4 regions of the Paenibacillus sp. RC334 genome follow, and region 2 is predicted to be linked to each of the others. Evidence: riboswitches for the same ligand, from Rfam matches in the RefSeq annotation. Region 2 holds a riboswitch; each other region holds the start of a gene.
The links. Region 2 has a riboswitch for cyclic di-AMP ahead of QMK20_RS00115 (C40 family peptidase). Riboswitches for the same ligand answer to the same signal wherever they lie in the genome.
Positions count from the first base shown of each region.

Region 1 (7,476 bases), 100 kb from region 2:
ATATGAACCACGAGGATTGGACATGCCGGATTGTATTGGGGAATACGGAGATTAACGCTGTGCTGAGGCAAGTCGATGAGGAGCTTCCGGCGAAGGTGGCTGCGGTCATTGCCAAAACGTATGACAAGCCAATTCTCGTTAACCTGATCACAAGCCCATTGGATGCGGACCGTATGGATTATTTGCTGCGGGATGCCCACTCGACGGGGGTCAATTATGGCACCATTGATCTGGATCGTATTTTACGGCTGCTGCGTCCTCATAATGGAAGAATTGTTGTGAAGGAGTCAGGTATGCATGCGGTAGAGGATTATCTGATGTCACGCTATCAGATGTATTGGCAAATTTATTTTCATCCTGTAACGCGCAGCTCGGAAATTTTATTGCGTAAGATTTTCAAGCGGGCGAAGGAGCTGTTTAGAAACGGATATGAGTTTAGTTTTCTGCTGGAACCGTTGCCGGATCTCTTTCGGGGGGAGCTTACGGTGGAACAATATTTGATGCTCGACGAGTCTTTGATTCAGACAGTATTCAGTCAGTGGAAACAGGAAAAGGACGAGATTTTAAGTGATTTGAGCGCCCGTTTTATGGATCGCAAGCTGTATAAATATGTAGAGATTGAAAATATGGATACAGATACCATTGACGACATTCGGACAGCGCTGAAGCAGGTTGGTTTGCATCCCGAATATGATCTGGAAATTGATTTTCCGACGGATCTTCCTTATGATGTGTTTCGGCAGGGTGGCTCGACGGACAACCAGATTTTACTGCTTGGACGTAAAGGAGAAGTGAGAGAAATTTCCGAAGTATCGGAAATTGTGCGCTCCATTAGCGGTATTCACCGGGGTAAATATCACATGTACTATCCCCAAAACAAATTGGATGGGGTAAAGGACAAGCTTCCTGCCGAAATAAGGAATTATTTTGTCAAACAATAGACAAATGTATGCCAATAAAAGTAAATAAGGGGACATGAATTTTGAATTTATTTGACACTCATACCCATCTGGATGCGCCGCAATTTGACGAAGATCGGGAAGAAGTTATAGCACGTGCTGTCGAAGCGGGAGTAACCCGCATGATTAATATCGGATTTAATCGTGAGACGATTCCATCCACGATGAAATTAGCTGAGACGTATGATTTTATTTATGCGGCGATTGGATGGCACCCACAGGATGCGATTACGATGCAGGAGGGAGATATGGAATGGATTGTATCGTTATGCAGTCATAAGAAAGTCGTGGCGATCGGGGAGATTGGTCTGGATTATTATTGGGACACATCACCGAAGGATGTACAGCATCGGGTGCTACGCAACCAGATTGGACTGGCTCGTGAGCTGAACATGCCAATTGTCATCCATAACCGGGATGCGCATGAAGATATTGTTAAGATTTTGCGTGAAGAAAAAGCGAGTGAGGTTGGCGGAGTCATGCATTCCTTTTCCGGAAGCTGGGAGACGGCTAAAATGGTGCTGGATATGGGCTTTCACCTCTCTTTTGGCGGGCCAATAACGTTCAAAAATGCCAAGCAGCCAAAGGAGGTACTCGCACAGGTGCCGCTGGACCGTCTGCTCATTGAAACGGACGCTCCCTACCTAACGCCTCATCCGTTCCGCGGGAAGCGAAATGAGTCCGCACACGTGGGACTGGTCGCAGAGGCGGCTGCCCAAATCAAGGGAATTACGGTGGAGGAATTAGTGTCAATAACGACCCAAAATGCCTTGGAACGATTTGACATTAAGTGAAAAAGTGAAGAAATCGATCAAAATAAAGAGATAGACGAAGCTAATCATGAATTTGTTGCAGGAAACTCAAGAATATTACAATATTTTAACCGAATATTTTGAAAAATGTACTTGAAACCTGCTTTACAACATGCATAGAAACAGGATATCATCTTTTCAGTGAATTGTTGTTTGAGTGTAAACATCAACAGCTCATTTCATGAACCAGTCTCGCTGAGTCCCTTTTACAGGGAACGGGGGAACCGATATGGCTTACAGTACGTCCGGCGTATGGCAAGAAGGGAGCGTCTCTTCCGCCAGCCGGCTCGACCGAAATCCTTTCCCGGATGGGATTGAACAGGTGGAGGGGCCGTATTTCGATTTCTTTCTGGGTCTTCGGGGTGAATGTGAAGGCGACCGCCATGAGCGGTTGACCCAAGCTAGGGCGTCTCTCTACGTCCGAACCCGACAGCTAACCCCGTAAGCGTAACAAGAGAGAAGCCATCTCGTGCATGATTTTTCCGCATATTCGCACATGCCGGAAGCCACGAAAGAGCTCTCTAGTCTCTTTCTCTGGCTTTTTTTGTTGTGAATAAAAGAAAATCTGTCATCATACTGTGATTAAACAGGGGAGGACAGCATGCCGCGAAGACGGGTACATGGTGCAGGACAGTCGCATTACGGGCTTGTCTTGTAGAAAATCTGTTATAGTCACGTCAATCTCAACTATGTCTTACTCCAGACGGCGGGCTATGTAAGGAGGACGGAGGAAATGGGCATTTTCCAAAAAGAGGAGACCCATGAGTCACGCTCATCCAGCATGTCTTACGTATTGCGTTGGAAGCAAGAAAATGTGCGCCAGGCTGCTTTGGTTGCTATTTTTCTAATCGCACTAACGATTATGATTTCAATTCTGGTGTACACTGAATCTAAAAAACAGGTTTTTTTTGTCATCGATGGTAAGGCATCTGCGGTAGAAACCCGACAATCCCAGCTCCAAGATTTGCTCAAAGAGCATTCTATTTCACTTCAGCCGCATGATACGGTTTCGATGCCGCTGAACGGAGCAGTACAGGATGGGGATCGCGTAGTCATCAAACGTGCCAATCAGGTCAAAGTATCCTTAGCCAATGAGACGAAAAAATTGTACACAACAGAAAATACAGTAGAGGGTGCCATTCGCACCTCGGGCTATAAATTATCGTCAAATGATAAAGTTTATCCTGCTCTGGATGCTTCTGTTTCGTCTAACATGGACATAAAAATCATCCGTGTGAAGAAACAGCAGGTCGAACAGAAGCAACAGGTACCTTATCAGGTCATCAAAACGGCCGATCCAAGTCTCTATAAAGGCGATAATCGGGTCATCCAAAGCGGTAAAACGGGTGTTGTGGTCCAGCATGTTCAAAAGGTATACCATGACGGAAAATTGGTATCCAAGCAGCTGGTAAACAAGGAAGTCGCGCAGAATCGTGTGGATAAGGTGATTGCGGTAGGAACGAAGAAAAAGCCGGTCGTTCTGGCTGCTTCCGTCGGTCCTGAAGATGCCGTTAAGGCAACACGGGTTAGTTCGGACAATGCTGTCCGTAAAGCAGGTGTGAATTTTAAATATAACAAAGTATTACAAAACGTCTCCATGACGGCGTATTCGTCACAGGAGCCAGGTATCGGTACACGTACCGCATCCGGCACGCGTGTCACGGAAGGACGCACCATCGCTGTCGATCCGAGTGTGATTCCAATCGGCTGGTGGGTGTATATTGAAGGGGTGGGCTTCCGCCGTGCGGAGGATACCGGTGGCGCAATTAAAGGCCACAAAATCGATGTGTATTATGAGAGTTTGAGTCAAGCCAATCAGTTTGGTCGGAAGCACGGTAAAACCGTATATGTGATTGGACCAGTGAAGCCTGAAATGAACTAAAAACGTGTTGTATATGTTTAGGGCAATGCGATAGTATTAACATCATAGTTATGCATGCTAAGAAGAGGATACCCTCTTCTTATTTTGTTTTCAAAAGCTGGGAAAGATGAATATAGCTGACTGTGTAGCAGTGGAGGGAAACGCAAATGATCAAGGAAGTGATCGTGGTAGAGGGTCGGGATGATACGGTGGCTATTCGCCGTGCTGTCGAAGCGGATACGATAGAAACGGGCGGCTCCGCCATTAATAAAATGACGCTGCGCAAAATTGCGCTGGCGCAGGAGCGGCGGGGTGTCATTATTTTGACCGATCCCGATCATGCAGGGGAGCGTATCCGCAAAATTATTGCCTCCAAGGTGCCCGGCTGCAAGCAGGCCTTTATACCAGAGGCAGAAGCGACGCGTAAAGGGGATATTGGCGTGGAGAATGCCTCGCCTGAAGCGATCAGACATGCTCTCGCACGGGTGCATACGACGGTGGAAGGGGCCGATCCGCTAATTGATTGGGCGGACCTGATTGACGCCGGACTTATCACCCACCCGAATGCTGCTGCACGACGTATGACTTTGGGTAATGTGCTGGGCATTGGTTACTGTAACGGTAAGCAGCTACATAAACGGCTCGCTGTGTTCCAGATCAGCCGTGAGGAATTTGCCGGTGCGCTGGCACAAATTGAAAGTGAAGGATTGTGATATCCGTATGACAGGGATTCAAGATATAGCAACACCACGGCGCACGAAGGAAATTATTCAGCGGCACGGGTTTTCGTTCAAAAAGAGTTTGGGACAAAATTTTCTGATTGATCAAAATATTCTGAACAAGATCGTGAATGCTGCGGGATTGGACGAAACGAAGGGCGCACTTGAGATCGGTCCGGGGATTGGCGCTTTGACTGAGAAGCTGGCGCAAACGGCCAAGGTAGTTACTGCTGTGGAAATTGACCAGCGGCTCCTGCCTATTCTCGAAGAGGTGCTGGCCCCTTATGAGCATGTGAAGGTACGCCATGGGGATGTGCTAAAGCTGGATTTGCGAGAGGTGTTCGCTTCCGATTTTGCCGGGGTTAGTAAAGTGAGCGTCGTCGCTAATCTGCCGTACTACGTCACTACACCGATTCTGATGAGGCTGCTGGAGGACAAGCTCCCTCTGGAGAATATCGTCGTCATGATCCAAAAGGAAGTGGCTGAGCGTATGGCTGCGTCTCCTGGGACGAAAGATTACGGCAGTTTGAGTATTGCAGTGCAATATTACAGCGAACCCGAATTGGTCTGCATCGTACCGAATACGGTATTTATTCCCCAGCCGAATGTAGAATCGGCGGTCATCCGTTTGCGTGTGCGGGAAGTGCCTCCGGTAGAGGTGGTGGACGAGCAGCATTTCTTCGAAGTCGTACATGCTTCATTTGCCCAACGTCGCAAGACCATTTCGAATAACCTGAAAAGCCGCTTCTTTACCAAAGAGAACAGGGACACGCTGGAGCCGCTGTTGCTTCAGGCAGGCATAGAGCCTTCCCGTCGGGGCGAGACGCTGAGTATCGAGGAATTTGCGCGTCTGAGCGCTGTGTTGCTGGAAGCCGGGATTTCCTGATCTGACGCAAGAGCTATCGCTTAGCAGCAGTCAGAGAGTCTCTGGTTGCGCTTTACACGGTTGTGGCTGGTTTGTATTAGCTCCTGAGCATGATAAGGAACCAAACTGTGCATTCACCCATACGATATGGGAGGGGTGATACAGTGTGATGATTTTAGGAGACTTGGTCGTTCGAAAATCGTATGGCGGAGATGTCACGTTTCGCGTTGAGGACATCCAGCGGGATAAAGCGATCATTAAAGGGACGGAATTTCGGCTGCTTGCCGATTCCCCTGTGAACGATCTGGTCAAGGTGCCTGCAGACCAGATTAGCGGGAAGACACGGCAGGCCCATATTAAGGCGGATGAGTCTCTCAATCTGTTGCAGCAGGCACGGCAGAAGCAAGCAGCCCGCAGTCAGGCGGCTTTGATCGGGGAGTGGAGTGATCCGGTGGAGTCGACGTATTTTGAAATGCCCGGCAAGGTACTTCATCTGGATGGGGACCCCGGCTATTTGAAAAAATGTCTCAGCTTATATGAGCAGCTTCGCGTTCCTGCAGAGGGACATCATGTTCACGAATCAGCTATGGCCGACACGTTGTATCGGCTGCTTCCCCGTATTCGCCCGGATATCGTAGTCATTACCGGACATGACGGGGTATTGAAGCAGCCGCAGCCTTATGATTTATATAGCCTGAAAAGCTATAAAAATTCGCAAAATTTTGTGGCGGCGATCCAGGTAGCGAGACAATATGAACGTCATCTGGATTCATTGACGATTGTGGCGGGAGCGTGTCAGTCCCATTTTGAAGCGCTGCTGCGTGCAGGAGCGAACTTTGCCAGCTCACCAGGGCGTATCCTGATTCACGCGCTGGACCCGGTATATGTGGCTGCCAAGGCTGCCTTTACGTCGATCCGTGATACAGTCAACATGGGCGACTTGTTTCATCAGACGATCAGTGGCAGCCGTGGAGTGGGTGGTATCGAAACCCGGGGAAGCTATCGTATCGGTCTGCCGAAGCTGGAAAATTTGTCGACTCTTAAAGTAACGCCTTCTGCAATCTAAGGTTTGAACCTGTTAAATAGGATTTATCTGGATAAAAAGCCTCTGGGCACAGGGGCTTTTTGGCATTTTTATACGCATTATTCCTGTTCGCAAAAAATTAAATTGACAACTTATTTTTCGGGTTGATATAATATTTAGCTTGATTTGACATTGTCTCTAAAATTCGTTATAATGGACAAGGAAAGAGGTGGTCGTTAGGCAATGGCTAAAAATACGCTGTTGGAAATCAAACGCAGTCTCGACGCACATGTAGGGCAAAAAATTTTGCTGCGGGCTAACGGCGGACGCCGTAAGACCGTCGAACGAACTGGTGTCTTGGAAGAAACGTACCCTTCTGTTTTTATCGTCAAGCTGGATCAGGAGCAACAAACGTTCAAACGTGTCTCCTACAGCTATGCTGACATTCTTACCGAGTCGGTGGAAGTTACCGTCTATGATCCCGACTCCCATACAAGTGTCGAATGTTTTGACACACCTTAATTGATTTTATGTAATCTATACCGGCTTTGCAGGTTTAACGGCGGCTTCGTCATTCCAAATGACGGGGCCGTTTTGTATATATGGGGCAGGATGAAGCATCGCGTCTTTGCGCATACTAAGGCGGGAATGATCTTCCTTATTCCACTGCCGAAGGAGGCGTATGCATGAGTCGGAGAAGACGAGGTGTCATGTCGGAAGAGCTTAAGTATGAGCTGGCTAAGGATCTTGGATTTTACGATACGGTCAAGGAAGAGGGCTGGGGAGGCATTAAAGCCAAGGATGCGGGCAATATGGTGAAGCGGGCCATTCAGCTTGCAGAGCAGGCAGCTTCCCGCAAATCGTAGCCATCGTTAGTGCTTCGGTAGTACTGATGAAAAAGCGGGGATCTCCGGTTTTATACCGGGTGGTCTCCGCTTTTTTGAACCTCATGACTTGACACGCTGAGTCTGATATAATATGTTAAGCTGTCTTGAGGGAAAAGTTGAAGGTGGGTGAACGCCTTGAAAATATACGAAAAAGCACCGGCAAAAATTAATTTAATGCTTGATGTATTACGCAAACGGGATGACGGATATCACGAGGTTGAAATGATTATGACCATGGTCGATTTGTCTGATCGTTTGACCATGTCCGAGCTACCACGTGATACCATTATCATTTCAAGCCAAGCCGGGTACATACCGCTAGATGAGAAAAATCTGGCTTTTCAGGCCG
Region 1 covers NZ_CP125370.1:5,895,187-5,902,662, forward strand. Annotated here, with positions in the region: gene QMK20_RS27010 (HD domain-containing protein) at 1-941, shown strand, start outside; gene QMK20_RS27015 (TatD family hydrolase) at 983-1,753, shown strand; cyclic di-AMP (ydaO/yuaA leader) riboswitch at 1,955-2,235, shown strand; gene QMK20_RS27020 (resuscitation-promoting factor) at 2,505-3,653, shown strand; gene rnmV (ribonuclease M5) at 3,800-4,345, shown strand; gene rsmA (16S rRNA (adenine(1518)-N(6)/adenine(1519)-N(6))-dimethyltransferase RsmA) at 4,353-5,237, shown strand; gene yabG (sporulation peptidase YabG) at 5,386-6,282, shown strand; gene veg (biofilm formation stimulator Veg) at 6,484-6,762, shown strand; gene QMK20_RS27045 (small, acid-soluble spore protein, alpha/beta type) at 6,927-7,106, shown strand; gene ispE (4-(cytidine 5'-diphospho)-2-C-methyl-D-erythritol kinase) at 7,263-7,476, shown strand, end outside.
Region 1: it holds a riboswitch for cyclic di-AMP, as region 2 does, so the genes downstream of both, QMK20_RS27020 (resuscitation-promoting factor) here and QMK20_RS00115 (C40 family peptidase) in region 2, are expected to answer to the same signal.

Region 2 (7,476 bases):
GAAATCAGCAGGCTTTTGAGTGCTGCTTTATCCTGACTGCCGAGATCCTCCAGCATGAAACGACGCTTGAGCGCGTAATCCATACGGTTGACGTGATCGGCGAGGATTTTCCAGCCGCGTTTGGCTTCGTCGTCAATCAGCATCTCACAGGCAGTCGCGCCGCCGTACACACGTCCTTCGGGTGTGCGGTCCACGGCTACCCATACCAGCCAAACCTGGCGTCCGTTTGGTACATCCTCTTTATTGGTAGAAAACTTAATCCCGCGTTCTACTTTACTTTTGGCATGCATAGCACCGACATCAATTTTGGCCTCGCCGCGGTCAATAATGACCGGGGACATGCTGTTCAGGTCGATTGAACCTGCGCCGAAGCCCTTATGTTTACTCTTGCCACTGACAATGTTCAGTGCAATCTGTTTTTTGCCGTCCGGCTGATTTTCACTCATGCGTCACTAAGCCTCCATTTTCCGTCTTGACACTCATTCTACACTATAAATATTTTAACTAATAATCTCCCGAAAGCAAACATATACATGCTGTAGATGCTTGTCAACGGGAGGTATCCATTGTATGACCCCAGCACGCACCAAAATCGTTTTATTGTCTACACTAGCCCTCGGTCTCCTCGTAGGGACGTTATGGTTTGCCTGGCAGCCTGAATCTAAGTCCGATCCGCAATCCTTGGGCAAACCGCCGTACGATTCCCAGTCGGAGTCTGCGCTTGCGCCAAACATGGGCAAGCCTCTGGGGGCAAACATCCTGCCTGACGTACCCCAAAGTCCTCCACAGCCTGCTTCGGAGATTCTTAGCAAGCGTGTGGTGGAATACCACATTGACGTGTCTCTGGAAGAAGGACAGGTTTTGCGGGGCACCGAGACGCTTACATGGAAGCATCCGGGCACCAAAACCGTGAACGATCTGTACCTGCATCTGTACCCCAATGCCTTCTCTTCCATGGAAACCACCTTCATGAAGGAATCCGGGGGCAAGCTGCGCGGCGACACCATGCCCAAGAACGGCTTTGGCTCCATGACACTAACTGAACTTAAAACGGAAGACGGTTTATCCCTCCTGCACCGGACTCAATACGTGCAGCCGGATGACGGTAACGTGAACGACCGCTCGCTCATGAAGGTACGTCTCCCCAAGCCAGTCCGAGGTGGTGAAAGCATTACATTATATATGAAGTTTGAGGTAAAGCTACCCGCCATCTTCGCACGTATGGGCGCAACAGATGATTTTGTCATGGCGGGTCAATGGTTTCCCAAACTTAGCGTCTACGAAACCGCAGGACAGCGTGGACGCGCCGAGGAAGGCTGGAATCTGCATCAGTATCATGGAAACTCCGAATTTTACGCCGATTTCGGAATTTACAGTGTGCGGATTCGAGTGCCTGAAACATACATCGTGGCTGCAACTGGATTCCCCACCCGTGGAGCAGTCCGGCAAAATGGGCAAAAAATATATCAATTCTATGCCGATGACGTGCACGACTTTGCATGGGCCGCTTCACCGAATTTTGTAGCCGCAGAAGAGCCATTTTCCTCTGCCGAGGTGCCGGGTGTCAAAATCAAACTGTATCTCGACCCATCGCACAAGGAGCTCAAGGGACGCTATATGAGCGCAGCCAAGGCCGCTCTTTCCTATTACAGCAAGTGGTACGGGCCTTATCCATATTCGACCCTGTCCATCGTTGTACCACCCAAAGCAGGCAGCGGCGCGGGCGGCATGGAATATCCCACACTCATTACGGCTGCAGCGGCTGATAACCTGAATCCAGGCTATAGTCTGGAGCGGACAGTCATTCATGAGATTGGGCATCAATATTTCTATGGAATGGTGGCAAACAACGAATTCGAGGAACCATGGCTGGATGAAGGCTTTACCTCTTATGCAGAGGAACGGCTCATGGAGCAAGAGTACGGACTTATCCCCAACTTGCCGTTACAGTCTGGACAGGTATCTTCCCCGCAGCCGTTAAACCGTGAGTCCTGGAAGTACGGCTCAGCTATTAAATATGCACAAAATGCCTATTCTCGGGGTAAGCTGGTGCTGCGTGGCATTGAACGCCAGGTCGGCGTAAAAAAAATGGACCGAATTATGCGTACCTACGTCCAGACCTACCGATTCAAGCATCCATCCTCACAGGATTTTCAGCGTATCGTCGAAAGAGTCACCGGACGTTCGTGGAGCCACTATTTTGAACAATATGTATACGACGGCCAGATGGCGGATTTTTCAGTGGATCGCATTACGAACCGCAAGCTGGCCAACGGATACGAAGCAACCATCACACTCAGCAAAAAAGGGGCAGATTATCCCAAGGTCCCTGTTCAAGTTACCTTCAAGGACGGTACAACGATATTCAAGGCTTGGGACGGCATGGGCAAAAGCACCACCTATCGACTCAAAAGTGCATCTCCGGTCTCCCATGTGATTGTTGATCCACTGTACACGATTGCGCTGGAGAACAAGCATATCAATAACAGTCTGAAGGACGAACTGAACGAAAAAACCCAGACCCGTTGGAGCATAAGTGTAACCAAGCTGCTGGAGACACTGCTTGGAAGTCTGTCATGGTGAGGTGTCTATAGATGCGTACCGTTATAAAAGAAGGCTGGGCGCTTGTGCGCATACAATTTTATATTGTCATCATTCTATTTTTGTATCGACTGCTATGGGGCGTTTTTCTCTATCGGGTGGTACAATCCGCCGTTATTCCCCTACTACTGCGCTACCCTGATCAGGGTCAAAATGAACTGGGGCAGACCTTGTTTTGGATGGAGAGCCAGATTGCCCTGACAGACAACCGGGAGGTTCATATGTATCTGTGGATACTACTGGGGGCAACGGTGCTGCGTATACTGATTACCCCCTTCATCCGGGCGGGAATATACCAAAGTCTGCACACCCATGCGACCGAGCCGCAAAGTCTGTCTTTTTTCCGTGGAATGAAACGTCATGGTTTATCATCGCTGATCTATTACGTCATCGAGCTTGGGCTCTTGCTGCTCCCTGCTTTCTGGGTGGTGCCGAGGCTCTACCCTATCGTAGCCGGGGCGCTGCAATCTCCCGCCTATCTGCTGCATGTGCTGCCCTATGCCATCGGTTGGATCGCTTATGGCTGGTTCATCCGCCAGTGCATCCTGTACATGCAGCTAGGCACCGTAGGTGGTCACGCCATACTGTCGTCGCTGCTCGCCTTCTTTCGCCAAATCCTTCCGGCTATCGGTATTTCGCTTCTGCTCGGCGCAGGTGTGCTGCTTGTCCTTGGCCTATTCGGCACGGTGGCGATGATTTGGACTGGCATGCTGGCACTCATTCTCCAGCAAACGTATCATTTTGTTACCAGTCTGGTCAGGCTATGGCACATCAGTTCACAGTACCGCCTATGGCATACCGATATCTCCGACAGAGGTTGAACCCCCACTCCGTTCCTCCTGAGCAATTTCTGGCTGTCGAAAGGCAACTATCTATATCCACTCCTATCCATGTAAACGGCACATAACTGAATACTCTTAACAAAATCTGTTCCCGCGATAAAGGGAGCAGATTTTTTTGTAATTTTTTGCGATGAAACATTTGCCAAAGCCAGCCAACTTTGTTACAATAATCGCAGTGAACTGATAGTAACAACTTTGTAATCTTTATTGTAACCTTTACCTTAAAAACATCGTTATCGTGAATACTGCTCTCCAAGGTGCACATCTTAAGTTAAGCCTAATTCCTGGCACCTAGGAAGCGGGGGAACCAGTTTGGGTGAATTGATCTCGCAACAGAGTGGTCATAGGGGAACCTTCTACCGAATCCTTAAGCTAACCTCGCAGGCATTGGAAGGGGTATTTTTTTTTGAAGAAGAAACTAACAATCGCAGCCATGGGTCTTGCCATTGCCTTTACATCTTTTACATTCGGTGGCGGCAGTGCATTTGCAGACTCCAAGATGGACCAGGTCATCCAAGATACCAAAGGAACGAGCTACAGAAGCGGAGGCACTACACTCGACGGATTCGATTGCTCCGGCTTCACAATGTATGTATATCAAAAACTGGGAATTAAACTGCCGCATCAATCCGGATCACAATTCAAAATGGGATCTTCCGTATCCCGCGATGAAATGAGACCTGGAGACCTGGTGTTCTTCAACACCACAGGTAGAGGCATTTCCCATGTAGGTATCTTCATGGGTGAAGGGAAATTTGCTCACTCCTCATCTTCACGTGGTGTAGTTGTTAGCTCACTGAACGAAAATTATTACGCTAACCGATATGTCGGTGCCAAAAGAATTATGAGCACAGATGCTTACCACGCTGTAGCTTCTGAAACTCCTGATGACGACAACGTAGAATAACTAACGAACAGCAAGCTAACCTGAGCCGCAATTTGATTCTGGCCGGAATCGAATTGCGGTTTTTTATGTCCGCAACATCAGAAACGTTATTTTTACTGACGAACTGACACCTCAAAAGGTTTCAGTTTTTGCGAACATCGTCGGTTTTACCGTCACGACGGGGGGGAGTATATGAGCAGTAAAGCCTTCTTATTGAATGTATACCCGACTTGGGTATGAAATAAACACGCTTGCCAATCCCCTGCAACTTGTCTACAATCTGTTGTTAATGGTTTAAGTACTTGTAAAAGGAGGATGGGAAGACATGCCGGCCTCAATATCTAACTACCGAATCGTGCCGATGGACGAGCAGCAGGCGGCTGCGATATGTGAGTGGCGCTATGATTCACCCTACAATATATACGGCTGGTTACCTTGGGAACAAATGAAGGCGCTTGAGGTCGAATTTGGAAACCCCTCGCTTCGCCAGGAGCAATATGTAGCCGTACTGGATGACGAGAACATACTAACCGGATTTGCTCAATATTTCCCGATGATTGGCGTGACCCGGCTAGGTCTGGGAATGCATCCCGGATTGTGTGGACATGGCAGAGGCGCCGAATTTGTCCGTGCAATTGCCGAGGAAGCCAGACGACGCAACCCTGAGAATGAAATTGATCTGGAGGTCCTGACTTGGAATGGGCGCGCCATCCGGGCTTACAAGGCAGCCGGATTTGAGCTTACGGATACCTATGAACGTCAGACTCCCGATGGCAAGAAGCCATTTCATTGTATGGTATATCATCCCGACCACCAGCCTCATGTTCTATGATAAAAGCGCCTTCGGCATACAACTGCATTGTTGTATATCGAAGGCGCTTTTATCATACGACAGACCACGATTAGCTCAATGACTGCTACGCATTTTCTCAAAAGCTTCATTATATTGTTGGGCTTCCTTAATATCCACGGCCATAATGCCACCGTCATCCCAGGAGGTTAAACGCAGGGTCACGGTCTTATAATCAATCGTAATAAATGGATGATGATTAAATGCTTCCGATATAGCAGCAACTTCATCCACGAATGCAATCCCTTTCATAAAACTGGAAAAATTATATTTCCGGACAATCCATCGTCCTTCCTCCAGTTCCCAGCCCTCCAGCTTCTCCAGATGTGCTTCAATCTCTTCTTGTGTAAAAGGCATGATACGACTCCTCCCTGTTTATACGGAAGCCTTTCAGCCGCTTGAATGCGACCAAAACTACGATATATTGGTGTCCATATTACCACGGCCCCGTTGATAAATCCATAAAACGGCCTGTTCAAATCAAAGGTACCGACGTCAGCTCCTCATCTCCAATGAGCACATAGATACGGTGCTGCTCCGGTTCATAGATGACAACGCCGCTGCCCACAGCGATAACGGGCTCTTTACCCAGTGCATAAAACAGATCTTCAGCCAGCGCTTCATTGACTTCCTGACGCCCTGCCGGGTCCAGTCTGTCCCAATCTTCTGCTTCCATTTCGAAAAATTCATAGCTATCTGGAATGCGTCCCACAGCCTCTGTCAAATCGTTCAAAATTTGTTCATACTCCCGTCCGTGCTTCACTCCCATGCCATTTCCTCCAATTCTTCCACCATTCATTACATAATCACCTTATTATACCGGAAATTCGTACTTAACAAAAAAGAGAGTTTTGTCGATAAATACTATAATCCGTCTTGTAATGACGTGCCTGGGGCAAGGACGACCCCGGCGGCATGAAAGGATTCAAAATCTATTCTCATGGATGAGGTGTATCATGCAAATTTCAACCATTATCGGACTTGTACTCGGGATTGTGTCATTGGTCGTCGGGATGATTCTCAAAGGCGCGCCAGTGATCAACTTGGTCAACAACCCCGCTGCTTACATGATTATTTTTGTCGGAACGGCAGCAAGTATTTTTATGGCCTTCCCGATGGAAGAAATCAAACGCATTCCGAAGCTGTTCAAGGTTATTTTCACGGAACAAAAGCTTTTGGACCGTAAAGAGCTCATCGGCACGTTTACCGAATGGGCATCCATTACCCGTCGCGAAGGTCTGCTTGCGCTGGAATCCAAGGTAGAGGAGATCGACGATCCCTTTATGCGTGGTGGTATGCGTATGATTATTGATGGTAATGATCAGGAATTCGTGCGAGATGTTCTAATGGAGGACATTAACGCTACCGAGGATCGACACCGCTCCGGCGCGCTGATTTTCTCTCAGGCTGGTATGTACGCTCCAACGCTCGGGGTACTCGGTGCCGTCGTAGGTCTGATTGCCGCTCTGGCCGATCTTAGTGACATGGCCAAGCTGTCTCATGCCATCGCGGCAGCCTTTATTGCGACGTTGCTTGGTATTTTTACAGGTTATGTCCTGTGGCATCCAATGTCCAATAAGCTGAAACGGTTATCCAAAAAAGAAGTGGAGCTTAAATTGATGATGGTCGAAGGCCTGCTCTCAATTCAATCAGGTATATCCACCATTGCGATCAGCCAGAAGCTGACGATATTCCTGACTCCAACCGAACGGGCTACCCTGACCAAGAAGGATGGGGATTCCGGTGAGTAAAAAAAGACATGAACCGCACGAGGAGCATGCCGACGAAAGCTGGCTGTTGCCCTATTCCGACTTGATGACCCTTCTGCTAGCTCTTTTCATCGTCTTATTCGGGATGAGTGCACTCGACGCCAAAAAATTTGAAACTATGGCTCAATCCATGAGTGCGGCTTTTAGTGGCGGCACTGGCATACTGGATCACTCTGCCGCCAATCCATCGTCACAATCCGCAGATATGGGCAAAAATAAAGAACAGGTAACACAACCTATAAAGTCTAAAGCAACTTCTACGGCTGAACTGCAAAAGCAACTCGCCCAGCGGGAAGAAGAGGATTTGAAAAAGCTCAAAAAGCAAATGGATCAGTATATTGAAAATAATGGCCTGACTCCACTGCTCAATACAAAACTGAACCAATCCCAGCTCATGATAACTATTAGTGATAACGCCTTGTTTTCATCGGGTCAGGCTGAGGTAAAGCCGGAAGCGAGAAAGCTGGCCAAGTCCATCTCCAGCATGCTCCAGCAGTTTCCTGGCTATGATGTTATCGTATCAGGTCA
Region 2 covers NZ_CP125370.1:19,147-26,622, reverse strand. Annotated here, with positions in the region: gene QMK20_RS00130 (YwhD family protein) at 1-446, opposite strand, end outside; gene QMK20_RS00125 (M1 family metallopeptidase) at 571-2,583, shown strand; gene QMK20_RS00120 (hypothetical protein) at 2,595-3,422, shown strand; cyclic di-AMP (ydaO/yuaA leader) riboswitch at 3,708-3,845, shown strand; gene QMK20_RS00115 (C40 family peptidase) at 3,850-4,350, shown strand; gene QMK20_RS00110 (GNAT family N-acetyltransferase) at 4,655-5,161, shown strand; gene QMK20_RS00105 (4a-hydroxytetrahydrobiopterin dehydratase) at 5,237-5,536, opposite strand; gene QMK20_RS00100 (hypothetical protein) at 5,655-5,948, opposite strand; gene motA (flagellar motor stator protein MotA) at 6,136-6,930, shown strand; gene motB (flagellar motor protein MotB) at 6,923-7,476, shown strand, end outside.

Region 3 (7,476 bases), 1.3 Mb from region 2:
CCCGACTCATTGCTATCATTCCAGCGGTAATCGTCACAGCTATCGCGGGTGAAAAAGGGGCCGAAGAGCTGCTGGTACTAAGTCAGGTTATTCTGTCCATCCAGCTTCCCTTTGCCATCATCCCATTGCTGATCTTCACCAGCGACAAAAAGCGTATGGGTGAGTTTGCGAACAAAACATGGCAAAAAGTATTAACCTGGATCGTGACCGCCGTCATCATTGTTTTGAATGTGGTGCTTATCATTCAAACCATTTCAGGTCATTGAGAGATAAGCAACACTTTAAAATCAAGAAAAAGGTATCTCACTAGCCCAAATGGCTGCGGGATACCTTTTTTTGATCGCTCTATTCCAACCTCTAGACTTACCGCTTGGCAGGCTGGGCCCGCGTTTGGGCTTCAAGCGCGAGGTTCAGCTTGAGCACGTTCACACGTGGCTCACCAAACACTCCGGCACTGCGTCCTTCGGTCTGCTCCTGCACCAGTGCCTTCAGCTTATCCTGCGCAATACCGGTCAAGCCGCTAATACGCGGGATCTGAACCTGTGCCGCCTGCGGCGAGATATGCGGGTCCAGACCAGAGCCGGAGTTCGTAATCAGGTCCACCGGAACCTGACTGATCGGTACATCCGGGTTATTTTTCTGCCAATCCGCTATGGAATCCTTGACCCGCTGTATCAAGGCCGGATTGGACGGTGCGTAGTTACTGGAGCCTGAACCGGCCCCATTATAATCTATGCTCGATACCCGCCCCTGAAAAAACGCCGGATTGGCAAAGGACTGCCCGATCAGCTCGGAGCCGACTACCTGACCCTCGGCATTACGAAGCATACTGCCATTCGCCTGCTGCGGAAACAATACCTGTGCCACGCCCGTGCTAACCAGCGGATAAGCGAGGCCGCACAGGAGGATCATCAGCACCGAGGTACGCAAGGCTACTCCTATAATGGTGCCTCCCCGCATCTCTTCTCTCTCCGACTGTCCATTCGGCACAGCCCCCTCTGGACGCTTGTTATTCCCCTGCCGGGCAGACCCGGCTTTTTCGTGGGCAGCAAATCTGCGTCCAGACATCATCCGATAAAAGCCACTCATATTGCTCACCCTTTCCGCTTCCATTCAGTATCCAAGATGCACACCTTCACAGGCTGCGTTAAATCCACAAATGCACTAGCAAATCAATGGCTTTAATGCCAACAAACGGCACCACCATACCGCCCAAACCGTAAATCAGCAAATTCCGTCCCAGCAGGCGATCCGAGCTCATGGGCTTATACTTCACGCCCTTCATGGCCAGCGGGATCAGAAGCGGAATAATAACAGCATTAAAGATCAGCGCCGACAAAATAGCGGACAACGGAGAGCCAAGCCCCATTACGTTCAATGCGCTCATTTGCGGAATCGCCAGCATGAACATCGCCGGAATAATGGCAAAATATTTGGCAACATCGTTCGCGATACTGAATGTCGTCAAAGCACCGCGTGTCATGAGTAACTGCTTTCCGATAGCGACCACCTCAATAATTTTGGACGGATCGGAATCCAGGTCCACCATATTGGCGGCTTCCTTGGCTGCGACCGTGCCACTATTCATGGCAAGCCCAACGTCAGCCTGCGCCAGCGCAGGAGCATCATTCGTACCGTCCCCGGTCATGGCAACCAGCTTTCCCAGCTCCTGCTCACGACGAATAACCGCGATCTTATCCTCTGGCTTGCTTTCAGCCACAAAATCATCCACACCCGCTTCCCGCGCAATCGTCGCAGCAGTCAGCGGATTATCCCCTGTACACATGATCGTACGGATACCCATTTCCCGGAGCTGATCGAACCGCTCCTTCATGCCCGGCTTCACCGTGTCCTTCAAATAAATAATGCCATACATCTGATCATCCAGCGCGACAGCCAGCGGCGTACCTCCTTCAGAGGCCACCTGATTCGCCTTTTCCTCCAGATCGGCTGGGACGCTGCCGTTTTGCGATAGTACCCACTGCCGGACAGAGTCCACCGCGCCCTTACGTACCTTTCGTCCATCGGCCAGATCCAGACCACTCATCCGGGTTTCCGCCTTGAACTCGATAAAGGTCCCTCCTGCTGCCAAGGATTCATCCAGTGTGTACTCCTGCTTGCGCATCAACTCCAGAACTGAGCGCCCCTCGGGCGTCTCATCCTTCATCGAGCTCATCGCAGCCCACTTTACTAACTTTGTTTCCTCTACGCCCCCTACAGGCACGAATTGGCTCGCCATCCGGTTACCGAAGGTAATTGTACCCGTTTTGTCCAGAATCATTGTATTGATGTCTCCAGATGCTTCTACCGCCTTGCCTGACATCGCCAGCACGTTAAACTGCGTGACCCGGTCCATACCGGCAATCCCGATGGCTGACAGCAGTCCTCCAATCGTCGTCGGAATCAGACAGACCAGTAACGAGATAAGTATGGGAACAGGCAGATCGATGTTAAAATGACGAGCAATCGGTGCTAGTGTCACTACCACGATCAGAAAAATAATCGTTAGGCTGATCAGCAGGGTATTCAGCGCAATCTCGTTCGGCGTCTTTTGCCGCTGTGCGCCTTCCACGAGCGAAATCATTTTATCAATGAACGTCTCACCCGGTTCTGTCGTAATCCGGACCTTAATCCGGTCACTAACCACACGCGTCCCGCCGGTTACCGAGCAAAAATCACCACCCGATTCCTTGATCACCGGAGCCGATTCTCCCGTAATCGCCGATTCATCCACTGAGGCAAGACCTTCAATAACCTCACCATCGCTCGGAATCATCTCGCCCTGGGACACCATCACAATGTCACCTTTCCGCAGCTCGGTTGAGCTGACCACCTGAATCTCATCCCCGACAAGCTTGTTAGCTTGTGTGTCCTGCTTGGATTTTTTCAAAGAGGCAGCTTGTGCTTTACCCCGACCCTCTGCGAGCGCTTCAGCAAAGTTAGCAAAGAGCAACGTGAACAACAGGATGATAAAAACAGCCAGGTTAAAGCCCATTTCATTACCCGTTCCAAAATAACCGGGAAACAGCAGCATCAGCAACACAACCAAAGTGCCGATCTCCACGACGAACATGACAGGATTTTTCATCATGATCATCGGATTTAATTTCATAAAGCTATCCTTGATCGCATGCTTCAAGATGCTTTTATCCAGCATGCGTTTGCGTTGTTCCTTCATGATCAAGCACCCCGTTCATCCATTCTCAATTTCTTCTTCATGTTCATCTTCTTCACATGGTCAAAAATTCAGCCACAGGCCCCAATACGATGACGGGCAAGAAGGTCAACGCACCAATCAGCAGCACAACCCCGATCAGAATCGCCCCAAACAGCTTGTTGTCCGTACGAAGTGTGCCTGTCGTCACTGGAGTCGGTGCTTTGGCATTCAATGAAGCTGCTACAGCTAACAGTGCAACAATCGATACATATCGTCCGAAGAACATAACGATACCCGTTGTCGCGTTCCAGAATACGTTGTTATCCGCAAGCCCCTCAAATCCCGAACCGTTATTAGCCGCAGATGACGCATATTCATATAACACCTGAGTCAACCCGTGATATCCGGGGTTTGTGACCGCATCGTATCCCCAATGACTCATAAAAGCGAGCGCAGTCGGCACCAAAATGAGAAACGGATGTACCAAAATGGCAATTGCGATCAGCTTCATTTCCTTGCCTTCAATCTTCCTGCCCATAAATTCCGGGGTCCTGCCGACCATCAATCCACATATAAATACACCCAGAATCGCGTACATCAGCATATTCATCAGCCCGACACCCTTACCGCCGAAAATGACGTTCAGCATCATTTCACCCAAAGCAGCCATACCGCCCAGCGGGGTCAGTGTATCGTGCATATTATTGACCGAACCTGTCGTAGCCGCCGTCGTTACCGCCGTGAACAGTGCCGATTGTCCGATGCCGAAGCGGACCTCTTTCCCTTCCATGCTTCCCTGAGAAGCATCCACCCCCAGTGCCTGAATCAGCGGATTACCCGTTTTCTCTGACACGTACGTAATAGATAGGAATACGAGAAACAGTACCATCATGGAGCTAAAAATAATCCACCCCTGCTTGCGATTACGAGCGAACAGCCCAAAGGTATACGGCAGAGAAGCTGGCATCACCCACATCGCCAAAATTTCCAGCACATTCGTCCAGGGACTTGGATTTTCAAAAGGATGCGCCGAGTTGGCCCCATCGAAACCGCCCCCCGTTCGTCCCCAAGTGCTTGATCGATTCCATCGAAGCAACGGGTCCCAAGGCAATCTGTTGCTGTGTTCCACTCATCGTCGTGATATCCGCCGTAGGCTGAAGCGTCTGCGGTACTTTCAGTCCGACCAGCACCAGCGTAAGCACAAAGGCCAACGGAAGAAAAATCCGTATAATTGCTTTGATAAAATCCTGAAAAAAGTTGCCCATTCCTTCACCGCGCCGCGTCAATCCTCTCATAAAAGCCGCAGCAACCGCAAAACCGGAAGCAGCCGAAGTAAACATCATCATCGTAACGAACGCCATCTGCGTCATATACGTAAGTCCACTTTCTCCGCTGTAATGCTGGAGATTCGTATTGGTCATAAAGCTGATCACTGTATTAAAAGCCAGTGACGCTTCCATATTGTCGTTTCCAGCCGGATTACCGGGGAGCAGTCCCTGCAAGCGCAGTAGCACATAGCTGATCGCCACAAGCACGACATTCGTAGCGATAAAGCTCATCACATACGTGGTCCAACGCATGCTCTCCAGCTTTTTCAATCCTATAACCTTGTAAATCAGCTTCTCCGTCCCGCCAAACACTCGGTCCGTCCGATTCGGTTCATTTGAGAATACATGATACATATAGGTGCCCACTGGTTTCACCAAGAGCAGCAATATCACAATCACAATTCCAATTTGCAGCAGCTCCATCATCTATTCCCTCCTCCAAAATGCTCCTGCGTTTGGAATAACAGACGGGTTCGTAGCACCAGGCGTTGCACACGTTTGCGAAAGCCCGCTGCCTCTGATGCTTCATCCATGATCTGCTGTTCCCCGCCCGCTTGATCCTGTTTAGCTGATTAGAACTTTTCAGGATTCAGGAGTGCGTAGATTAAATACACAAACACAATAGCCGTAAGCGTAAGCACAACCATCATCCTTTTCGCCCTCCTTTGGAGGTCTGTGCATCACACCAGCGTACAAACAGCAGTATCACTCCATAACTCGCAGCCATCACGAGCAGCATGTATATATCCATCATGTTCATACCCTCCCGTATCTGTCCTCAGATCGTTATTCTTACACCCTCGTAAAATCAACATACAATTACTTTGAAAATTTTAATTTATATTAGCCATATCGTAAGCGACTATCCGTTCAGCAGGAAACCCACCTCTCCATTCAAAGTGTAGATCACATGGTCCGCTCCCAAACCTCGATAAATCCCTTGAGGATTACAGCCGTGTGTAATGACATAGATCGAATCTGATGTCAGCGGCCGGCATATTTGCAGAAAACGGCACGTCAGATTCAAGCTGTTCTCGAACAAATACACGCAGCCAATTTCTTTTTTGGGAAAATTCCATTTCCCCGCTTGCATCGTATTGATGCGCACAATATGCTCCACACCCATTTTTTTGAGCTGTCGTTCCTCCTGAGCGCTATTCGTAAGAACCGCAAACGCCAGTTTTTTGAACATAAGCAATTTCACAAAATTTCTGCCCGTTTCATTCGGTGCAGTGACAATGATTAGCCGACCTTCCATCAGTAGCTCCTCTCCCGGTATAAAAAGACAACAAAAAGAAGCCAAAGGAAAAAGGCTTTCCTCCGGCTTCTTACGTAACCATGATAAAATAAACCATGGCTGCACACGGCGGTTTGTTGCCTCTCCCTGTACGCTTACGAGGTTAGCTGTCGGATTCGGACGTGAGAGTCGCCCTATTTCTGACACTTGGCCAGAAAATTCACCCCTTGAGACACTCGGCCCTTTAAAAGCCGCATAGATCTCGTTTGGTTCCCCCGCTTTTGCAACTGCAAAATTCAGCGCTATAGACAATTCGTTGCTGCTTCATTCACTTAATTTGAAATTACGTCTTGAATCATACACCCGCGCAAGGAACACTGTAAAGCTCACCTGCGGGGTTATAAATCGGTCTTTGGAGCATAAAAGATTAATAATAGCGCTTACAACACAAATATCCTTCTCCCAGCTCCTTCAATCTCGGTTTTTCATCCCTTTTCGAAAATGAAGAGGCATGTCAATATTGGCGTATGGGGAGCATTTTTTGTCCTTTTTTTGTAAAAGAGAAAGGAAAAGTGCTGTATGTACCTGATAAACGCCGATTGAACCTGTTTTTACCATGAGAAACACCGCTATTTGCCCCATTTGCAGTGCCATTTGCCGTTTTGGACAAAATACGATTTTACAGCAGCAGACGGCGCATTACATCTATTTATAGACTTGCAACTCTTCGTTAAATTGCTTACAATTTAATTGTAGAATATCAAATTAGGAGGAAAACCATGACCGTTTATGAACATGATGCACAAACCCTGCAAGGGAAAGAAATTCCGTTGTCCACATACGAAGGAAAAGTACTGCTCATCGTGAATACAGCCAGCAAATGCGGGCTAACCCCCCAATACAAGGCGCTACAAGAGCTATATGACCAATACCATGAGCGGGGTCTTGAAATCTTAGGGTTTCCCAGCAACCAGTTTGCCAAGCAAGAGCCGGGTTCCAGCGAGGAAATTTCGGAGTTTTGCCAGATCAACTATGGAGTTACATTTCCGATGTTTGCCAAAATAGATGTCAATGGCGATCAGGCGCACCCTTTATTCCGCTACCTCACCCAAACAGCTCCGGGCGTATTAGGCTCCAAAGCAATCAAATGGAATTTTACTAAATTTTTGATTACACGCGAAGGTAACGTATTTAAGCGCTATGCCCCACAGACAACTCCGGATAAATTGGCGGGGGATATCGAGAAGCTCTTGCAACAAAGCTGACAGGTCCATCCCTGTTCACAAGCAGCCAATCCAAACGGCTGCTCCTGTGGCTAGGAAAAAGGGATATTTTAGTTCGGCTTATATAACAAAAAAAGCAGCCAATCACGTCAAAAACGTGTCAGGATGCTTTTTTAACTGTGTCTTGCATGTAATGCGGTCGAGAGGACTCGAACCTCCACGGGCGTACGCCCACTACCCCCTCAAGATAGCGTGTCTGCCATTCCACCACGACCGCAAATTCTAATGTTTTGAGGCAACAGATTTATTATACTCCCTTGCATTCTATTTGTAAACATAAATACAATAATTATTTTTATGTCAAATAATCTAACATATAAAAGCTATAAAAATATTTAATTTGACATATCAACACTATGAGTGTAAATATATATTACATAATATCTCTAAATTTTTTCTGAATTCATTTTTAAAGTCATTTAATATAACATAAACATTCTACTCCAAGGAGGCGAACCGCATTGCACAAAG
Region 3 covers NZ_CP125370.1:1,363,605-1,371,080, reverse strand. Annotated here, with positions in the region: gene QMK20_RS06505 (Nramp family divalent metal transporter) at 1-266, shown strand, start outside; gene kdpC (potassium-transporting ATPase subunit KdpC) at 364-1,089, opposite strand; gene kdpB (potassium-transporting ATPase subunit KdpB) at 1,148-3,178, opposite strand; partial or broken gene kdpA (potassium-transporting ATPase subunit KdpA) at 3,231-4,908, opposite strand; gene kdpF (K(+)-transporting ATPase subunit F) at 5,058-5,132, opposite strand; gene QMK20_RS06485 (hypothetical protein) at 5,348-5,743, opposite strand; cyclic di-AMP (ydaO/yuaA leader) riboswitch at 5,859-6,034, opposite strand; gene QMK20_RS06480 (glutathione peroxidase) at 6,502-6,987, shown strand; tRNA gene QMK20_RS06475 (tRNA-Leu) at 7,140-7,222, opposite strand.
Region 3: it holds a riboswitch for cyclic di-AMP, as region 2 does, so the genes downstream of both, QMK20_RS06485 (hypothetical protein) here and QMK20_RS00115 (C40 family peptidase) in region 2, are expected to answer to the same signal.

Region 4 (7,476 bases), 3.0 Mb from region 2:
CACACCTTAACCCCATCATCGTCGACTTCGTCGGCTGATTTTACCTGAGCCGCTGCGTGTTTTAGGCTTACTATAAGATTTGCGCGGCGAATCAAAAATGCTGGAACCGCCGCTGCTGCCCCGGTCACGTGAAATCGAGCCTCTACTCGGCGAACTGCTGCTGGAGCCTCTGTCGAACAGACTTCCGCTGGAACCGACACTGGAATCAGACCCCTTACCCCTGCGGGTAACGGAACCCTTCCGCTCCACTGTAATTGGCGGGATTGCTTTCTTCTCCTTCACCGTAGGTGCACGGTACTGGCCTTGAGAAGGCCGATATACATCTCTGCTTGAATACCCCCGGTAAGAGCCTGATCCGCGCAACGAATCAAACAGAGCATCCAGTACGGTTGCCGTTAAGTATCCTTTTAGAAAGCTGGAACTGTAATTTTGCTCGACATACTTTTTGCTGTCGATCTCAATTAATGTGTCTTCCTTCTTGGCTGGATCTTGCTGTAAATGGTACCATTCATCGCTGTACACCAGAAACATCCGCTCATTGCTCTGCGGCGACATTTGTTCCGGTTCACGCTGTTCTTTCAGTTCCTCCGCCACTTCCGAAACCGTTTTGCCTGCGGCCCGGTACACGTACGAGGTCGAGTTACCGCTGCCACTGACTGATTCCAGCGGGTACGTATCTTTCACATTTGGCGCACCGCAGCCGCTTAGCACGGATACGAACAAGCTCAGCGCCACAATGACCTTTAATGCATACTGCCAGGTGCGTTTGCCCATGTGTCACCCTCTCCTAGCTTGCCCGAATAACCTTGACGTCTCCGGTAATTACTTCTTCTCCTTCATAAAGCATAAAGCGGCCGTCCTGCCACTCTACACGCAGCAGATGATAATCATCCGACTGATACTGCCAAACATGCTGCTCTCCACCCTGTCGAAAAGGAGCACGGCCCATAACCGTAACATGCCCAAAATACTGCTCTTCCAAATGATATGTTGTATCATCCAGCTCCAGAATCGTTGGCACTTCCTCCGGGTTGTCCAGTCTGCCGTCGATGGCCTGGTACAGTCCGAATTGCAGCGTTTCCCGTTCCTCAATGTGAAGGTAGCTGACTTGATTACCATCCTGAAGCGTCAAAACAACGGCATTCCGAGCGCGATTATGTACTCGGCCTACCACTTCATATGTGACAAGCGACACTTCACAGATATCGCCCGGATTTAAATGAAGCATGCTTTTTTCCGCTTTCGGCAGCTCCGGCTTGGCAAACAGATTCGAAATTCGTTTCCATACACCCATGATAATTCCCCCCTGCCCTTCTTTAGCCTAGAAACATGCCGCAATGATCAAAGCCCCGACCAGATGCAGCGTACCTGAAAACAGACCAAAGCCAATTTTGCCTTCCTGTGTACCTTTATCCAGATCAAGCTGTGCCCAGTACCGAAGCAACAGACGTACGACAACTTCCAAAACAAACAGAATGACAAAGGCGATCACAGAATACACAAGCGCCTCCAGCAAATTGTTAGCTGTAGCAATGGAGCTTGACAAAATATACCCCTGTGCAAACAGCTTCATAATTAACCGAACTGTTACGGCCATATTACCGGCTTTCACTTCTGCAAAATCCTTATACTTCGTAAATAAAGAATCAATGTACATCAATACGAACAACAAAACGGCACCCGCGCCAGTCCATACAAGCATCGCTTTCATCGTTTCTAAAAAATGCATTTCATACCATCCTCCACATCTTCTTGACCTTCATATATGTTGATTTACGCCTCCGGGCAGGGAAAAGCGAAGGAGAAAACGGTTCCCCTTCGCTTCCTTAGCAGCCACGCAGGCGGCAGTGCTTATAACCTTATTTATTGTCGTATTGCTTCAACAGAGCGGCAAGCTCATCGTCCACGGCACTTTTCTTATCAAGCTCCTTGAACTCCTCATCCAGCGATTTTTCCTTAGAGGACATTTCGTTGCTTGCTTCAGCACGCGCCTCTGCTTGCAGCATTTTTTCTTCCATTCGTTTCAGCCCGGCAGTTGCCGTATCGGAGCTAAAACCGTTCATTGCTTTGTTAATTTCCGTTTGTGCTTTAGCTGCATTATAACGGGCAACCAGCGTTTCACGCTTGTTCTTCATTTCCGTCAGTTGTCTGCGCATTTCATCCAGCTTACCGCGCAGGTTATCGGCTGCCGCTTTGTTCTGCTCGTAGCCAGCCTTGAACTCGGTCATTTTTTGCTCAGCAGATTTCTTTTCTTCCAACGCGCGGCGAGCCAGATCCACATTTTGCGCTTTTGCTGCTGTATGGGCCTGCTCTTCACGTTTTTTTACCAAAGCAGCCTGCTCTTCGTATTGCTGTTTGAATCTCTTCTCAATGGCAATCTGAGCGGCTACCGCTTTCTCTGCATCCTCCAGATCCTCTTGCATATCACGAATGTATTGATCTGTCATTTTAACTGGATCTTCGGCTTTGTCAATAATGGAGTTGATATTGGACATGGTAAGATCTCTTAAACGTTTGAAAATAGACATGTGAAGTTCCTCCTAGTGTTGAATGCTTAAATTTTAAGCTCTGTACACATGTTTACGCAAGCTTTGCAAATAGAGTTTCAAAAATATTATCCGACAAAGTGTATTCTAAAAAATAAAGTGCATTCTAAAAACCACGCAAGTAAGGCTCCGGGATATCCGCCTGTACTTTCAGCTCCCGCGACGCATGCAGCGCCCAATACGGATCGCGCAGCATGGCGCGTCCTATCGCTACCAGATCAGCTTCTTTTTGCTGAATCACCCGCCGCGCATCCTCATAATCGTCCAGTAGACCGACAGCGATTACAGGCACATTAAGCTTTTCACGTATATCACGTGCCAAATCCACCTGATATCCCGCACGCGCAGATGGACCGCCATTGGAACCAATCGGCCCCTCGCCACCAGAGGAGATGTGAAAAATATCCACACCTGCATCACGATATCGTTCCCCTATGCCCGCTATGTATTCCACATTATATCCGTTTTCAACATACTCTTTGGCGGATATCCGCATCAACACAGGCATATCAGACGGAAGCACCTCTTTAACAGCCTGAATCACTTCAACACCGAACAGCGATAAATCCTGTCCATACTCATCTTCTCTTGTGTTCGTTAAAGGGGAATGAAATTGATGAATTAGATAACCATGAGCGCCATGAATTTCTACTGTATCAAAACCGGCTTCCACCGCGCGGCGTGCGCCTTCCTTATAAGCCTGAACCAGCTCCCTGGCTTCGGCTGTCGTCAAAGCGTGCGGCTCCTTAAAACGTTCGCTAAAAGCAATCGAGGACGGTGCGACAGGCAAATCAGCATCTTCAGCCTTGCGTCCGGCATGACCTAATTGAATTCCGATTTTGGCACCGTACTTGTGGACTTCCTCCACTATTTTACGGTATGCAGGAATATGCTCGTCACTCCAAATACCCAGATCATAATCTGTAATGCGTCCATCCGGGTGGACCGCTGTCATTTCCACAATAATCAGCCCGGTGCCACCTACTGCCCGGCTAACGTAATGGACGTGATGCCAATCATTGGGATTTCCATCTTTGGCCTCCACGCTATATTGGCACATTGGTGGCATTACAATCCGGTTTTTTAAAGAGAGTCCCTTTAATTGATAAGGAGTAAACAAGTCGGTCACATTGATCCATCCTTCCTTTAATTCCATGTCTCTACAATATGAATTGCAACCCCATTATACACCAGCTATCACTGGATACCGAATCCATTAAAAGGCTAAAAGTTGCGAAAATGCTGCTGTTTCGCTCAGGTTTAATAGAATATGTGCGTTTAGCTTCGTGATCTTCACTTACATCCGTTACACAGGGCATTTCCACTCAACCACTCAATAGTCTAACCTGTTCAGCAGCATAATTTCAACATGTCAGGTACATAATAAATGAAAGCAACAGAAGGTACCACTGCACGGAAAGGGGGATACATATGCCGTACAGGGGAATATTTCCAATGATGGCACTGTTACTAGCATTTTCGAGTTTTCCCGTTCACGCGGACGCGCCTCCCGATATCGGAACGACTCATTCCAAGGAAGCGACTGTTGTTTCTTCAGCACATAAGAGCAGAGAACGAGCCACTCCCACATTAGCCATGCTTCGGAAAAAACATGCGGATATTTTTAAAATGTGCGGCCCGCATACGCAGCAAATTGCCCTGACTTTTGATGACGTGCCCGATTCCCGGTATACGCCGCAGGTTCTGGACATTTTGCACGCGAATGGGATCAAAGCCACCTTCTTTATTGTCGGTCACCGTGCGGAAAAACACCCGGGCATGATTCGCCGTATCGTACGTGAAGGCCATGCCTTGGGCAACCATTCCTATACCCATCCGGATTTTAGGAAGGCTTCACCGGAACGCTTTCGCAACCAGATTAAGAAAACAGAACATATTTTGGAGGCCACTGTCGGCTTTCGACCCAAGCTGATCCGCCCGCCCTATGGTGAAATTACGGAGCCTCAGATCCAGTGGGCGCGTCGACACGGCTACATGATTGTCAATTGGAACGTAGACTCCCTCGATTGGAAGGGACTCAGTAAAACACAAATTCAGCGTAATGTGATCCCGGCTACCGGACCAGGCTCCATCATTTTAATGCACGCAGGTGGAGGTCAAAGTTCCAATCTGAAAGGCACTGTTCAATCCCTGCCGGGTCTCATTCAGTCGCTGAAAGCCAAGGGCTACAAATTTGTCACGGTTCCCCGGCTACTTCACACCTCGGAGCGGAAATAACAGTAAAAAGGGCTGTCTTACCAGCAGATGCATTCTGCTCGTCAAGACAGCCCTTTATTAATCGACAAGACCCATATATGAATCTGAACCTGCGATTAAGCTATTTGATTATAGATCACAGATTATAGTTTACATAATATATATTATGTTCACTTAATTCATTTGCTTACATAAGTCTATTTATCAATGACATACAGCTTCACATTCTGAAAACCAAAGTCACTCACAAAAGATGGGCTGCCTGGAATGAAAATATCAATCCGTTTACCCGTGATGGCGCTGCCCTTATCGCGTGCTACCGCTACAAAAGATTGATCGGGCAGCCCCGGGTGGGAATAGCCTGTAACCAACACTTTCGTACCCAACGGAATTACGTTGGGGTCTACCGCAATCGTACCGAGCTTAAGCGGATTTCCGAAATAGTCCACCGCTCCCCATTTTCCATTTTCACTGGCTGCTGCGGAATACGCTGTGGCCTTCACGTCAACTACTTTGCTGTAGTTAAATGTTTTGCCCCATGCTTCAACCTGTTGACCGTCACCTGCTGGCGCTTTCTCGGAAAGAAGCTGAGGCTTCGAATCCGAAGCGGCCTTTAACTTGTTCTCGTCCGGCACCTTAATTTGCACTCCTGCATATATATTGCTGGCGGCAACATCCGGGTTCTCCTTTTGCAGATCTTCTACAGATACCCCGTAACGTTGAGCAAGTAAAAAGAAGGTATCACCTTCCTTGGCGGTATGAAGCGAAGCGGCGTCGGCTACCCCGGCTGTCTGCGCCAATCCTGCAATGGCTGCTGCCAGCACCGCAAATTTCATTGTTTTTCCAATACGTTTCAGATGTTTCAAAAGATATGTACCTCCTCTGTTATGCCTGCGAAGTTAGCTGTCGGATTCGGACTCAGGAGAAGCCCTATGCTTTTGTGCAATTCACCCCTAGGCAACCTTCCATCCATTCGTATGAAGACGGATCAGAAGTTACTGCCGTTGTTACGTCCCCCGCACTTCCCATGGTTTTGGGTCCCGCATTCAGCGTCTGTCGTAGCTGTCTGCTGCCCCGGTAAGTTTTGGCTCACTGCATAATATCACAATTTTGTAACCTTATCTGCATGAAAATGTTGGGAACCCTGAACATCATACTACATCTGTTACAATTTTGTCATCATGAAATCGAAATCAGTTACAAAAATCTGAACGAGGATGACAAAAAAAGAAAAAGCCCTCCCGTCAAACTTCCACCGCGGAGGGCTTACTTCATAGCCTTTATAAGCTCATTTCTTACAAAACCTTGGCAAGAAAATCCCGGGTACGATCATGGCTTGGAGTGCCAAAAACTTGCTCCGGTGTACCTTGCTCCACAATTTGACCGTTATCCATAAAGATAATGCGGTCTCCTACCTCGCGGGCAAAGCCCATTTCATGTGTCACGATGACCATCGTCATGCCACCCTCAGCCAGCTTCTTCATCACGTCCAGCACCTCCCCGACCATTTCAGGGTCCAAAGCGGAAGTCGGCTCATCGAAGAGCATCACATGCGGCTGCATCGCCAAGGCGCGTGCAATCGCAATCCGCTGCTTCTGTCCACCGGATAGCTGATTGGGATAGGTGTCCTTTTTGTCTTCAAGTCCAACGGTGCGCAGTAGCTCTAGCGCAATTTTCTCCGCTTCCTTCACGGACTGGCCTCTAACCTGAGTCGGCGCAAGCGTCAAATTTTGCAGCACCGTTTTGTGCGGGAACAGGTTGAAATGCTGGAACACCATCCCCATTTTCTCACGAGTCGCATTAATATTATGACCACGGGCTGTAATCGGCTCGCCCTCAAACAAAATCTCCCCGTCGGTCGGCTGCTCCAGCAGATTCATACAACGTAAAAATGTACTTTTCCCCGAACCACTCGGGCCAATGACGACAACAACCTCGCCTTTGGCAATATCTATATCAATGCCTTTTAAAATTTCATTTTTGCCGAACGATTTACGCAGTTGTTTAACGGTGATCACTGGCTCTCAACTTCCTTTCCCATAAACCCAACAGCTTCGACAAGCTGAATGTCATTACAAAATAAATAGCAGCCGCGATGACGAACGGACTTAATCCTTCGTAGGTGATGTTCTTAATGACTTGGGCCTGATACATAATATCCACCATACCGATGGTAGAAATGATGGAGGACTCTTTAATAATCGTAATAAACTCATTGCCGATCGCAGGCAGTACAGACTTGAACGCTTGCGGTAAAATGACGTGACGCATAGCTTTGCCTCGTCCCATACCGAGTGAACGGGCTGCTTCCATCTGACCACGGTCCACTGCCTGGATACCTGCACGGAAAATTTCAGCCAGATATGCCGAGCTATTCAGAGATAACGTAATAATACCGGACTGAAGTGGCGTAAAATTGACGCCCAGCGTCAAAGCAACTCCATAATGGATGATCATAAGCTGTACCAGCATAGGTGTACCACGTAGTACCTCTACGTAGGCCGTACCCAACCATTCAATGATACGCACACCACTCATCCGCAGCAGAGAGATGATCAGACCAATGATAAATCCGAACAGTACCCCGAGCGCAGACAGCAACAACGTGTAGCCGATACCCGTAACGTAAAAGCTGCGATATTTCCAAAATATATCCACGATGTTATTGGATGAAACCTGTCGATCGGCAGAGAGTGCACTCGCTTCCGTGGAA
Region 4 covers NZ_CP125370.1:2,988,887-2,996,362, forward strand. Annotated here, with positions in the region: gene QMK20_RS13675 (DUF4247 domain-containing protein) at 16-774, opposite strand; gene QMK20_RS13680 (DUF4178 domain-containing protein) at 788-1,294, opposite strand; gene QMK20_RS13685 (DUF350 domain-containing protein) at 1,322-1,729, opposite strand; gene QMK20_RS13690 (PspA/IM30 family protein) at 1,860-2,528, opposite strand; gene QMK20_RS13695 (NADH:flavin oxidoreductase/NADH oxidase) at 2,653-3,675, opposite strand; gene QMK20_RS13700 (polysaccharide deacetylase family protein) at 3,978-4,784, shown strand; gene QMK20_RS13705 (3D domain-containing protein) at 4,961-5,629, opposite strand; cyclic di-AMP (ydaO/yuaA leader) riboswitch at 5,637-5,812, opposite strand; gene QMK20_RS13710 (amino acid ABC transporter ATP-binding protein) at 6,059-6,781, opposite strand; gene QMK20_RS13715 (ABC transporter substrate-binding protein/permease) at 6,768-7,476, opposite strand, start outside.
Region 4: it holds a riboswitch for cyclic di-AMP, as region 2 does, so the genes downstream of both, QMK20_RS13705 (3D domain-containing protein) here and QMK20_RS00115 (C40 family peptidase) in region 2, are expected to answer to the same signal.